DNA from 3 places in the Mesorhizobium sp. CNPSo 4661 genome. Region 3 is predicted to be linked to each of the others. Evidence: riboswitches for the same ligand, from Rfam matches in the RefSeq annotation. Region 3 holds a riboswitch; each other region holds the start of a gene.
The links. Region 3 has a riboswitch for cobalamin ahead of AC0YKC_RS07825 (DUF1636 family protein). Riboswitches for the same ligand answer to the same signal wherever they lie in the genome.

Region 1 (3,867 bases), on a different contig from region 3:
ATCATGGCGACCGGAACCGGCGCCAGCGTCGGCTACGGCGTCGGCCACATCTCGACCGACCCGGACGGACCGACGTCTTTCGCGCTCTGGGGCGGCGTGGTCGGCTTCGGCATCGTCTCGATCGCCGTCTACTGGATCCGCGAATACATTCTCTACGTGCTCAAGGCCGGTCATATCGCCGTCATGGTGCATCTGATCGACGGTCATGACGTTCCCGACGGCCAAGGGCAGATCGCCTATGCCAAGGAAGTGGTCACCCAGCGTTTCGCCGAGGCCAACATCCTTTTCGTCGTCGACCAGCTGGTCAAGGGCGCCATCCGCGCCATCACCGGCCTGATCGGCGGCATCGCCGCCTTCCTGCCCATTCCGGGCCTGAGCGGTCTCGTCAGCTTCATCAACACGGTGATCCGCCTGTCGCTGACCTATGTCGACGAGATCATCCTCGGCTACAACATCCGCATCAATTCGAATTCGCCTTTCGAGACGGCGCGCCAAGGCGTCGTGCTTTACGCGCAGAACGGCAAGCACATGATCAAGAACGCCGTCTGGCTAGCGGTGATCATGTGGGGCGTGTCCTTCGTCATCTTCCTGTTGATGCTGGCGCCCGCGGCCGCGATCCTCTGGGTCATGCCGGGACAGCTTGCCGGCTGGGCCTTCGTGCTGGCGATCGTGTTTGCCTGGGCCTTCAAGGCGGCCTTCATCGAGCCCTTCGCCATCGCCTCGCTGATGCAGGTCTATTTCGAAGCCATCGAAGGCCAGACGCCCAATCCCGAATGGGACCGCCGGCTCGCCGAGGCCTCGTCCAAGTTCAGGGAACTGCGCGACAAGGCGTTGGGCTCCTTCGGCGGCTCGCGCTGGGATACGCCTCGGGCCGCCTGATTATGGCGTCGGCTGGTCGACGTCACGAAGCCTCGCGATTGCCGATTTGAGCGGCGCTTCGCCGGCGCCGCAGAAAGTCTCGCTCATCACCAGCTCCGGCAGCGGCAGGCGCTTGCCCCAGCCATGCGCCTCGAGGTCCGGTTTCGGCGCGAATTGCGACACGCGGCCGACGCACAGATAGGCGATCGGCGTGACATGCTCCGGGATCGACAAGAGCTGCTTCAGCGCCTCGGTCTCAATGATGCTGACCCAGCCGACGCCGACACCTTCCGCCCGCGCCGCCAGCCAGAAATTCTGCACCGCGCAGACGGTGCTGTAGAGATCCATCTCGGGGTTGTGCCAGCGCCCGAGCGGAGAGTCTTTCGAGCGCTGCCGGTCGCAGGTGATGCACAGGTTGAGCGCGCTTTCGCAGATGCCTTCGAGCTTCAGCTTGCGGTAGAGCGCCTGCCGTTCCGCCTCGATCGCCGGCAGTTCCTGTTCGCGCGCGGCGAGGAACAGATCGCGCACCTGCCGCCGCCTTGCCGCGTCGCGGATGACGATGAAGTTCCACGGCTGCATGTAGCCCACCGACGGCGCGTGATGGGCCGCGGTGATCAGCCGCGCCAGCACGCTGTCATCGAGATCGTCGGAGACAAAATGGCTGCGCACGTCACGCCTGGTGAACATCGCCCTGTAGACCGCGTCGCGCGCCAATTGGTCAAAGTCGTCGCCGCTCGTGGCGATCGCTGCTGCCGTCATCGCTTTTCCCCTTGCGATAAGCAGTCTCCCGCCTGACCAAGCGGAAAACCATGTCTGCCAGGCCGGTCTTCTGGCTCGGGATCGTCCCGCACCGGCGCCTTCCCGTCATCGACAGTGGCTCTTGCCGGCGCGGTCCCCCTCACAGCGTTGGGCACGCCACGGATTTCAACCGTGTTCCCGATTCTCCCGCGTCGCGGGCACCAGGCAGCGACGAGACCTTACCGCGAAGCTTGGGCTGCGCCAATGGTGCCAGCGACACGGGTTGGCGCAATTTTCCCCAGCCATTCGGCTTTCAAACATGGTCATCCGTGCCGCCGGTGCCTAGATTAGGCGCCATGGCCACCCGTCTCTACACGCACCCGATCTTCCTGGAACATCTTACGCCGCCCGGACATCCCGAGCGGCCCGACCGCCTGCGCGCCATCGAGCGTGTGCTCGACGACGAGGCTTTTTCGGCGCTCGACCGCGTCAAGGCGCCCGAAGGCGACGAGAAAACCATCCTCTATGCGCACCCCGAGGATTTCGTCGAGCGCGTGCGCGCGGCGATCCCTGAGAACGGCATCGTCTCGATCGACGCCGATACCAGCGCCAGCCCGAAAAGCTGGCAGGCCGCGGTGACGGCCATCGGGGGCGCCAACGCCGCGGTCGACGATGTCTTCGAAGGCCGCGCCGCCAATGTCTTCGTCGCCGCGCGTCCGCCGGGTCACCATGCTGAAAAGACCACCGCGATGGGCTTTTGCCTGTTCAACACGGCCGCGATCGCTGCCCGCTACGCGCAGAAGAAGCACCAGGCCGAGCGCGTCGCCATCGTCGACTGGGACGTCCACCACGGCAACGGCACCCAGGACATTTTTTGGGACGACCCGTCGGTGCTCTATTGCTCGACGCACCAGATGCCGCTTTATCCTGGCACCGGCGCGAAGAGCGAGACCGGCGCCGGCAACATCGTCAACGCGCCGCTCGCGCCGCAGACCGGCAGCGACCTGTTCCGCGATGCCTTCCTGTCACGCGTGCTGCCCTCCATCGATGCGTTCGCGCCGGACCTCATCATCATTTCCGCCGGCTTCGACGCGCACCACCGCGATCCGCTCGCCGAGATCAACCTGACTGAGGACGATTTCGACTGGGCGACCGGCCAGCTGATGGAGCGCGCCGGGCGCCACAGCTCCAACAGGCTCGTCAGCCTGCTGGAAGGCGGCTACGATCTGCAGGGACTGGCATTTTCAGTCGCCGCCCATGTCGGGCGGCTGATGAAGGGATAGGGTATGGCAGTGGAAGGCAATGAGGACGTCAAGGCGATGAGCTTCGAGCAGGCGCTCGACGCGCTGGAGAAGATCGTCGACGATCTGGAGCGCGGCGACGTCCTGCTCGACCAGTCGATCAGGATCTACGAGCGCGGCGAGGCGCTGAAGGCGCACTGCGACCGGCTGCTGAAGGCCGCCGAGGACAAGGTCGAGAAGATCAGGCTGTCGCGCGACGGCAAGCCGGCAGGAACGGAGCCGCTGGACGCGGACTGATTTGGAATAGGGTGGGCAGAGCAAGCAGGTAAGGAGTTCAAGCCATGTGCCGCAACATCAAGACCCTGGCCAATTTCGAACCGCCGGCGACCAATGACGAAGTGCATGATGCTGCGCTTCAGTTCGTGCGCAAGCTCAGCGGCTCGACCAAGCCGTCCAAGCGCAACGAACATGCCTTCCACCATGCGGTGGAGGCGATCGCCGCGATCGCGCGCGAATTGATCGACTCGCTCGAAACCAGCCAGGAACCGCGCAACCGCGAGGAAGAGGCCGCCAAGGCGAAAGCCAGGTCGGCGCTGCGCTTCGCCTGAGGGACGGTCATGAGCTTCTTTCCGGGAAACGATCCTGAGCCCGGCGATGCCTTCGCCTGCGACCAGATCGAGCTGATGGTCGTTCCGAACGCCAAGGATATCGGCGGTTTCGAGGTGCGACGCGCCTTGCCGACGGCAAAGCGCCGTCTGGTCGGGCCGTTCATCTTCTTCGACCGCATGGGACCGGCCATCCTGCGCGCCGGTCATGCGCTCGACGTGCGCCCGCATCCGCATATCGGGCTTTCCACCGTCACCTATCTGTTCGACGGCAAGATCAGGCACCGCGACTCGCTCGGTACCGAAATGGTGATCGCGCCCGGCGACGTGAACCTGATGACCGCCGGACGCGGCATCGTTCATTCCGAGCGCACGCCGGAGGAACTGCGCGGCGCGCCGATGTCGGTCTCCGGCCTGCAGACCTG
Region 2 (3,867 bases), on a different contig from region 3:
CTGCGACAGCGCGCCAAAGGCGATCAGGGCTTGACGTTCATCCACGTTTCAATAATCCTTGAAATATTGAAATGAGGAATAGCCGACATGCTCTCTTCTGACAATCGGAAAAACGTCGCTCCGACGGATCCATCCGACCTGACCATCGGCGACCTGCTGATGGCACTGGCCGATCACAAGGACAGGCCGTTGGTGTTCCGCTATGACGGGCGGCCGGTAAAGCCGGGCTACCATGTCACCGAGGTGAAAGCGGGACAGTTCTCGGCGCTGGATTGCGAGGCGAATCCGGAATCATGGTCGGAAATCTTCGTCCAGCTATGGGACGTGGACGAAGGCGGGCCGGTCCACATGCCGGCCGGCAAGTTCGCAGCGATCATCCGCAAGGTGGCGGACCATGTCGCGCTCGATCAGGCTGCGAAGCTGACCTTCGAGGTCAGCGACGGCGTGCGCCCGATGGAACTGCACCGGGCGGCCCAGCCGAGCCTCGTCGGCGGGGCCGTCGAGGTGGAGCTGTCGCCACGACCGTCAAGCTGCAAGCCGCGTGACCGCTGGCTCAAGCAACAGGCGGCGGCAGCAAGCCAGCCTTGCTGCGGCGCGAGCCGCTGCTGTTGATCCTGCGACGGTCGCGCGACGCTGCTAGAATCTGATCATGCCGTTGGCCTGCAACAGGTAAAGGCCCACGAGAACGATGGCGATCAGCGCCACCCAAACGGCTGTCCTGCTCATTCGCAAATCCCTGTTGATCCGGCAATGAACGCGCGCGCGCCGGTTGCGTTCCATGTGTACCGGGTTGCACGCCGCCTGGGGCAGGATCAAGTGGTGAATTGGGGACGGCCGCGCGTCAGTCCTTCGGCGCGTTGCTGTAGAGCGCCACGCCGACGCGGTCGTTGCGCCGCCACCGCACCAAAGCGCGATAGACCATATCGTCGGCCGGAACCTCGAGCAGGAAGCGGTCCGGGATTTTCGCATCGGGGGCGACGCGCAATTCAGCGCCCTGCTCGTGCTGGTTTCTGACCGAGCAGCCGATCCTGACGCCGGCGGCAATGATCGTGGCTTCCTTGAGCACGAATTCGCGCGCATGAAGACGACGCTCGGTCTCGGGATAGTCGGCCATATCCGGCGGGCTCCTCAGGCAAAAGTTCTCCTCGCCACGAACCAGTATAATAACCGCGAGGCGTTTCCGTTCCGTTAGCGATCACTGAAACGGCGAAGCTCGGCCTGGCCTGCTGCCGCTGGTCGGCAGGTGGAGGATCCCAGCGCTATTTCGTGCCGACAACGACCCCGCTGGCGTGCAGCACCCAGCGGCGTCCGTCGCCGCGGAACTCGGTGAGCGACAGCGGCTCGATGTCGATCTTCCAGACCGAGGAAAGCGGCGCGCCCAACACATGCACCATGGCGGCGCGGATCGGCACGGGATGGGTGAGCGCGATGGTGTGGCCGCTCTCGGAGGCCAGGCGCTCCATCAGCGCGGCACCCCGCCGGGCGACGGCGGCAAGCGACTCACCGCCATGGGGTGCTGCGTCCATATCCGCGAACCAGGCCGCCATGCCTTCCGGGTCCTCGACCTGCACCTCCTCGAAGCCCTTGCCGGCCCAGCGTCCGAAATCCTGCTCGCCAAGCAGCGGCTCGACCGTCGCGTCAAGGCCGAGTGCCTCAGCGGTCTGCCGCGCGGCAAGCGCCGGGCTCGTCCAGACGCGGTCGGCGCGGCGCAGCGAAGCGGCCAGTGCGCCGGCGCGATCGAGAGCCCGCGGCTCCGGCGCCTCGTCGTTCGGAAAGCGACCCTTGCGCGTGGCCTGCGTCGCACCGCTTGCAATCATCGTCAGGCGGGCGAGCATCCCAAAACTCCGTGGTCCAGTGAAATTTCGGCCGCGCGAAGCCTGTTGGCCATTACATGTCGTTGACAGGCGAACGAAGTGCTGACAAGTGTTTTAGCGCTATACGGGATTGGAAGCCGGTGCGAGTCCGGCACGGTCGCGCCACTGTGATCGGCACCAGCCGAAAGTCAGGCCTTATTCCGCAGCATTTGTTCGATCAACGGGACGCAGTATCCCACGGGAGGTCAATATGTCCGACACCACCTTCGCCCCCAGCTACGGTCCGGTTGCTATTCCGGTCCGCGAGCTTCTGCCCTGGGCAATCTTCGCCGGCCTGATGCTGATGCTGATGATCTATTTCGTCGGCGCGGAAGAAGGCGCGACGTCGCTTATCCGCGGCACGGCGGTGCACGAATTCGTGCATGACGGCCGCCACCTGCTCGGCTTCCCCTGCCACTAAAGCGGTTCGGCATCGCTGAACCGTCCTAAGGTTTGGTCTAACGCAATTCCGACGGAAAATCGCTATGCGTTTTTCCGTCGGATTGTTTGAAAGGCTGCTGACATGGTCGGAAAACTTTTGCTGCGCGGCATGCTTGTCGGGTTGGTCGCTGGGATTCTGGCGTTTGCCTTCGCGCGCGTCTATGGCGAGCCGCAGGTCGACAAGGCGATCGCCTTCGAGGAACAGCAGGCCCAGGCCGCCGGCGAAGCGCCGGAGCCTGAGATGGTCAGCCGCGCCACGCAGGCCGGCATCGGCCTTGCTACCGGCGTGCTGGTCTATGGCGCGGCGCTCGGCGGGCTGTTCTCGCTGGTCTTTGCCTATGCCTATGGCCGCCTGGGCTCGCTTGGGCCGCGCGGGACCTCGGCGCTACTGGCGCTGCTCGGCTTCCTGGCCGTGATCGTGGTGCCCAGCCTCAAATATCCGGCGAACCCGCCGGCCGTCGGCAACCCCGAGACCATCGCCTACCGCACGGAACTGTTCTTCATCATGATCGTGATCTCGATCGCGGCGATGGTGGCGGCGGCCGGGCTGGCGCAGCGGCTGTGGAACCGGCTCGGCGCCTGGAACGCTTCGATCGTGGCAGGGCTCGCCTTCCTGGTGGTCTTCGCTCTGGTGAAGGCAGCACTTCCCGACATCAATGAGGTGCCGGAGAGCTTCTCGGCGACGGTGCTGTGGCAGTTCCGCGTCGCCTCGCTCGGCATCCAGCTCGTGCTCTGGACCGTCGTCGGGCTCGGCTTCGGCGCGGTTGCCGAGCGCGTGGTCGCGGTGCGCGACCAGCGCGGCCCTGCCCGCCGCTACGCCTGAATTCCGATGCATCGGCCGCCACGGTTGTTTGCCCTGGCGGCCATTTTCCTTTTGACGATCTGGCGGTCGCTTCTGATCGCCATTCCGGCCGAGGCGCATAGCGGATCCTCGGCCCCGCCTCCCCCGGGCATCCAGATCCCCAGCCTCACGCATGGCCAGATGGCGGTGATCGCGCGCTACCGTGGTGAAATCATCGATCTTGCCCAGCGCCAGACCGTGACCGACCCGACCTTCCGGCGGCTCTACAATCACGGCAATTTGCAATACACCTACTGCCTCTGGGGCCTGATGCCGGGAAGCCTCGGCGACGAGGAAAGCCCCTTCAACGAATGCAGCCATGCCTATCTCGCCACTGCCAAGGCGCTGCTGACCTATATGGCGACGATGCCGGCGGCCACGCGTCAGGCCAAGGCGCTGATCTCAGACATCGATGCCGACATGGTGCGCGGCGGCGCGTCCTGGATCCTGTGCCAGTATAGCGGCGAGGCCTTCAGCACCGGCGCGGTCGTCGAGCCCAGATGGCGGGACATGTTCTTCCATCTGCCGAGCCTGGCCGTCGTCCTGGCCACGACCGCGGCGCTGATGACGGCTGCGTGGTCGATCTTCGGCGCGAGACGGGTACGCGCTGTTTAACCGACTCAGGCCGGCTGACCGCGTCGAGATACCAAGCGAAGTAACGCGGCTCGTTGTGCTGCGCAGATCGCGCCGGGCAGCGCGACTACTTCGAGCGCACCCCATAGGCGGCAAGGA
Region 3 (3,867 bases):
AGCGCAAGGCCGACGACCAGCGCCACGGCGATGAACAGGACGATCGGCAGATATGAACTCAGGAGTGCGCTCATGCGGCGGCTTTCCTTAGGCGGGCAGTTCACTTTGATTACAGCAACGAACTCTAATGCGGAAGCGTGACAGTTTAACCGCTGAACCGTTTTAAGAGGCCCATGCTGCATCGCGGCGATGGGTTAGCGCAGCGGTTTCGGTGACGCAAGTCAAACCTTGTTCAAATCGCGGCCCTGGACGCCTTATCGGAAGAAACTGGTCCGATCCGCTCTTGTTTGATTTCCTTCGCTTTTTACTCCACTTTTCTCTCCTGACATGTCTCCCGCCATTTGCCTGCTAGCATGGCCGGAATCACCGGCTAAGAACCAACGGACGATCTCGGCAAGGACATCTTGATGAAGGAGAAAATCTCGCTCGCCATGGCCAGGCGCATCGCGCTTGGCGCGCAAGGGTTCAACGACCCTCGCCCGGGAGGAGTACCCGACCGCCGGCACCTTGCGCGTGTGCTTTCGCGAACCGGCCTCTTGCAGATCGATTCCGTCAGCGCCGTGGTGCGCGCTCATTATATGCCGCTCTATTCTCGCCTCGGCCCCTACCCGCTTACGCTGCTCGACAACGCCGCGGTGACCCGCAAGCGCGCCGTCTTTGAATATTGGGCGCATGAGGCGTCGTTCCTCCCCGTCGAAACCTGGCCTTTGATACGTTGGCGCATGCAGCGCGCCGAGCAGGGCGACGAAATGTATATCGGCCTCGCCAAATGGGGCCGCGAGCGCGGCGAACTGATCGAGGAGATCTACAAGGAGGTGGCCGAACGCGGGCCGATCGCCGCCTCCGATATCGAGGGCCACAAGGGCAATGGCGGCTGGTGGGGCTGGAGCGAGGCCAAGCACGCCTTCGAATGGCTGTTCTGGGCCGGCCGCATCACCACCGCCTACCGGCGCGGCTTCGAACGCTATTACGACTTGCCGGAGCGCGTTTTACCGCAGGCGGTGCTTGACCTGCCTGTGCCCTCGGTCGAGGACGCGCACCGCGAATTGCTGCGCATCTCGGCTCGCGCCCATGGCATCGCCACCTATGGCGACCTGCGCGACTATTTTCGCCTTGCACCGGGCGACACGAAGGACCGCATCGAGGAACTGGTCGAAACAGGCGAATTGCTACCGGTGAAGGTCGAAGGCTGGGACAAGCCGGCCTATCTCCACAAGGATGCCCGTTTTCCGCGCCGCATCGAGGCCCGCGCCCTGCTCGCCCCGTTCGATCCCGTCGTCTTCGAGCGCACCCGGACGGAAAAGCTCTTCGGCTTCCGCTATCGCATCGAGATCTACACCCCGGCCGAAAAGCGCCAATACGGCTATTACGTGCTGCCCTTCCTGCTCGGCGACCGGATCGTCGCCCGCGTCGATCTTCGGGCCGACCGCCCGGCCAGCGTGCTGCGCGTTCACGCCGCCTATGCCGAGCCCGACGCGCCGCCTGAAACCGCCGCCCAGCTCTTCGACGAGTTGAAGCAGATGCAGGGCTGGCTCGGGCTAGAGGCGATCGAAGTGACGCCGGCCGGCGACCTCGGACCGGCGCTGGCCGACATCGCGGTGTCGTAGCCGCGCGTTGACTCTGCCGCCTGCAAAAGCCTAAATCCGACCTAGACGGTCCCCTACCCGCAACGGCAGGGGCCAAGAGGGAATGCGGTGCGGGCCAAAAACCCAAATCCGCGGCTGTCCCCGCAACTGTAAGCGACGAGCCTTAGCCGAAAACCACTGGGATGTCCCGGGAAGGCGGCATTCAAGGCGACGACCCGCGAGCCAGGAGACCTGCCGTCTGAGACTTTGAGTATCCGAATGCCCGGCGGGTTTTCCGGGCAAGGAGCATGGTTTTGGATCGCAACGGCAGTTTCCCGGCTAAAGCAGCGGATTTTTCGTCCGAGCCCGACGACGCACTGGCCGGCGTGACCATTATTGTCTGCTCCTCCTGCCGCGACGAGACCGGTTCGGACGCGCATCCGCGCGCCGGCGCCTTGCTGGCCGAAGACACGCGCCGCGCCGCGTCGGGCGAAAACATCCGCATCCGCACCGTAGAATGCCTCGGCAATTGCAAGCGCCGGCTGAGCGCCGCGCTGCTGCGCGACGGCTGCTGGAGCTATGTGTTCGGCGATCTGAATACCGCCAGCGGCGCCGACCTCGTCGCCGGTGCAAAGCTCTTCGCCACCTCGACCGATGGCCTGATCCCCTGGCGCGGCCGGCCCGATTCCCTCAAGCGCGGCCTGGTTGCCCGCATCCCTCCCCTTGACATGCTGAAGGATTGACCATGAACGCTTCCGTTTCCCGTGTTCCCTGCACCGTCGTCACCGGCTTCCTCGGCGCCGGCAAGACGACGCTGATCCGAAACCTCATCGAAAACGCCAAGGGCAAGCGGCTGGCGATCATCGTCAACGAGTTCGGCGATGTCGGCATCGACGGCGAGATCCTCAAAGGCTGCGGCGTCGACGCGTGCCCGGAAGAAAACATCGTAGAACTCGCCAATGGCTGCATCTGCTGCACCGTGGCCGACGATTTCGTGCCGGCGCTCGACCAGATCCTGTCGCTCAACCCCAAGGTCGACCACATCCTGATCGAGACCTCCGGCCTCGCTCTGCCGAAGCCGCTCGTCCAGGCCTTCCAGTGGCCGACCGTGAAGAGCCGCGTCACCGTCGACGGCGTCGTCGCCGTGGTCGACGGCCCGGCGCTGGCCGACGGCCGCGTCGCCTCCGACATGGATGCCCTTCAGGCGCAGCGCGCCGCCGACGATTCCCTTGACCATGACGATCCGGTCGAGGAGGTGTTCGAGGACCAGATCGCCTGCGCCGACCTGATCATCCTGTCGAAGAGCGATTTGATGGATGCGGCCGGCTCGCAACGCGCCAACGCCGTCATCGGCGAGCACGTAGCGCGCGCCGTCAAAATCGTGCCGACCGCGCAAGGCAAGGTCGACCCGTCCGTGCTGCTTGGCCTCGGCCTCGCCGTCGAGGACGACATCGAGAACCGCAAGACCCATCATGACGACGAGCTCGACCACGAGCACGACGATTTCGATTCCTTCGTCCTCGACATCCCCGCGATTTCCAACCCGGATGAGCTAGCCAAGCGCGTCGCCCTTGCCGCCGAGCAGGAAAACGTGTTGCGCGTCAAAGGTTTCGTCGAGGTCGGCGGCAAGCCGATGCGGCTTCTGCTCCAGGCCGTCGGCCCACGCGTCAACCATTACTACGACCGCGCCTGGACGGCCGAGGACGACCGCCGCTCGCGGCTCGTCGTCATCGGCCTCAAGGGGCTGAACCGTCCGGCGATCGAGCGTATCCTCGCCGGCTGAGGCCAACACGAAAAAGCGATGCATATCCTCGCCACCACATCCGCTTCGCTCGACGACCTCGCCGAGCCGATCGACCTCAGGCAGACGCCTGCGGATGTCGTGGCCCTGTCCTTCACCGACAGCGACCTCGCCGGCCTGGCAGCCGCCTGGAAGGCGGATGCCGAGCGGCTGCCTTCGATGCGGCTCGCCGCACTGCGCGACCTCCGCCACCCGATGTCGGTCGACCTGTGGATCGACAGCGTTGCCCGCCATGCCAAGGTCATCCTCGTCCGCATCCTCGGCGGCTATGATTGGTGGCGCTATGGCTGCGACCAGCTCGCGGCGCTGGCGCGCGAGCGCGGCATCAAGCTCGCGCTGTTGCCCGGCGAGAGCCACGACGAGGATCAGCGGCTGATCGAGGCCTCGACCCTGCCGCGCCCCGAGCTCGACGCCCTGCTCGGCTATTTCCGCGAAGGCGGTCCGGCGAATATGAACGCGCTGGTACAAAGATTGGCACGGCTTGCCGGGTCGGATGCGGCC

Region 1: linked by a shared signal. The riboswitch ahead of bluB (5,6-dimethylbenzimidazole synthase) and the one ahead of AC0YKC_RS07825 (DUF1636 family protein) in region 3 are both predicted to bind cobalamin.
Region 2: linked by a shared signal. The riboswitch ahead of AC0YKC_RS13315 (CbtB domain-containing protein) and the one ahead of AC0YKC_RS07825 (DUF1636 family protein) in region 3 are both predicted to bind cobalamin.

What each region holds. Positions count from the first base shown of each region.
Region 1 is NZ_JBWGIO010000001.1:310,975-314,841, forward strand. Features, by position in the region: gene AC0YKC_RS01430 (hypothetical protein) at 1-879, shown strand, start outside; gene bluB (5,6-dimethylbenzimidazole synthase) at 880-1,617, opposite strand; cobalamin riboswitch at 1,661-1,837, opposite strand; gene AC0YKC_RS01440 (histone deacetylase family protein) at 1,953-2,879, shown strand; gene AC0YKC_RS01445 (exodeoxyribonuclease VII small subunit) at 2,883-3,134, shown strand; gene AC0YKC_RS01450 (DUF2277 domain-containing protein) at 3,179-3,445, shown strand; gene AC0YKC_RS01455 (pirin family protein) at 3,455-3,867, shown strand, end outside.
Region 2 is NZ_JBWGIO010000008.1:42,397-46,263, reverse strand. Features, by position in the region: gene AC0YKC_RS13335 (ArsR/SmtB family transcription factor) at 1-45, opposite strand, end outside; gene AC0YKC_RS13330 (DUF6428 family protein) at 88-612, shown strand; gene AC0YKC_RS13325 (PilZ domain-containing protein) at 842-1,114, opposite strand; gene AC0YKC_RS13320 (histidine phosphatase family protein) at 1,260-1,835, opposite strand; adenosylcobalamin (AdoCbl) riboswitch at 1,920-2,065, shown strand; gene AC0YKC_RS13315 (CbtB domain-containing protein) at 2,065-2,274, shown strand; gene AC0YKC_RS13310 (CbtA family protein) at 2,377-3,117, shown strand; gene AC0YKC_RS13305 (hypothetical protein) at 3,124-3,750, shown strand; gene AC0YKC_RS13300 (TetR/AcrR family transcriptional regulator) at 3,836-3,867, opposite strand, start outside.
Region 3 is NZ_JBWGIO010000004.1:237,053-240,919, reverse strand. Features, by position in the region: gene AC0YKC_RS07835 (NADH-quinone oxidoreductase subunit A) at 1-74, opposite strand, end outside; gene AC0YKC_RS07830 (winged helix-turn-helix domain-containing protein) at 408-1,607, shown strand; cobalamin riboswitch at 1,637-1,839, shown strand; gene AC0YKC_RS07825 (DUF1636 family protein) at 1,880-2,308, shown strand; gene cobW (cobalamin biosynthesis protein CobW) at 2,311-3,348, shown strand; gene AC0YKC_RS07815 (cobaltochelatase subunit CobN) at 3,367-3,867, shown strand, end outside.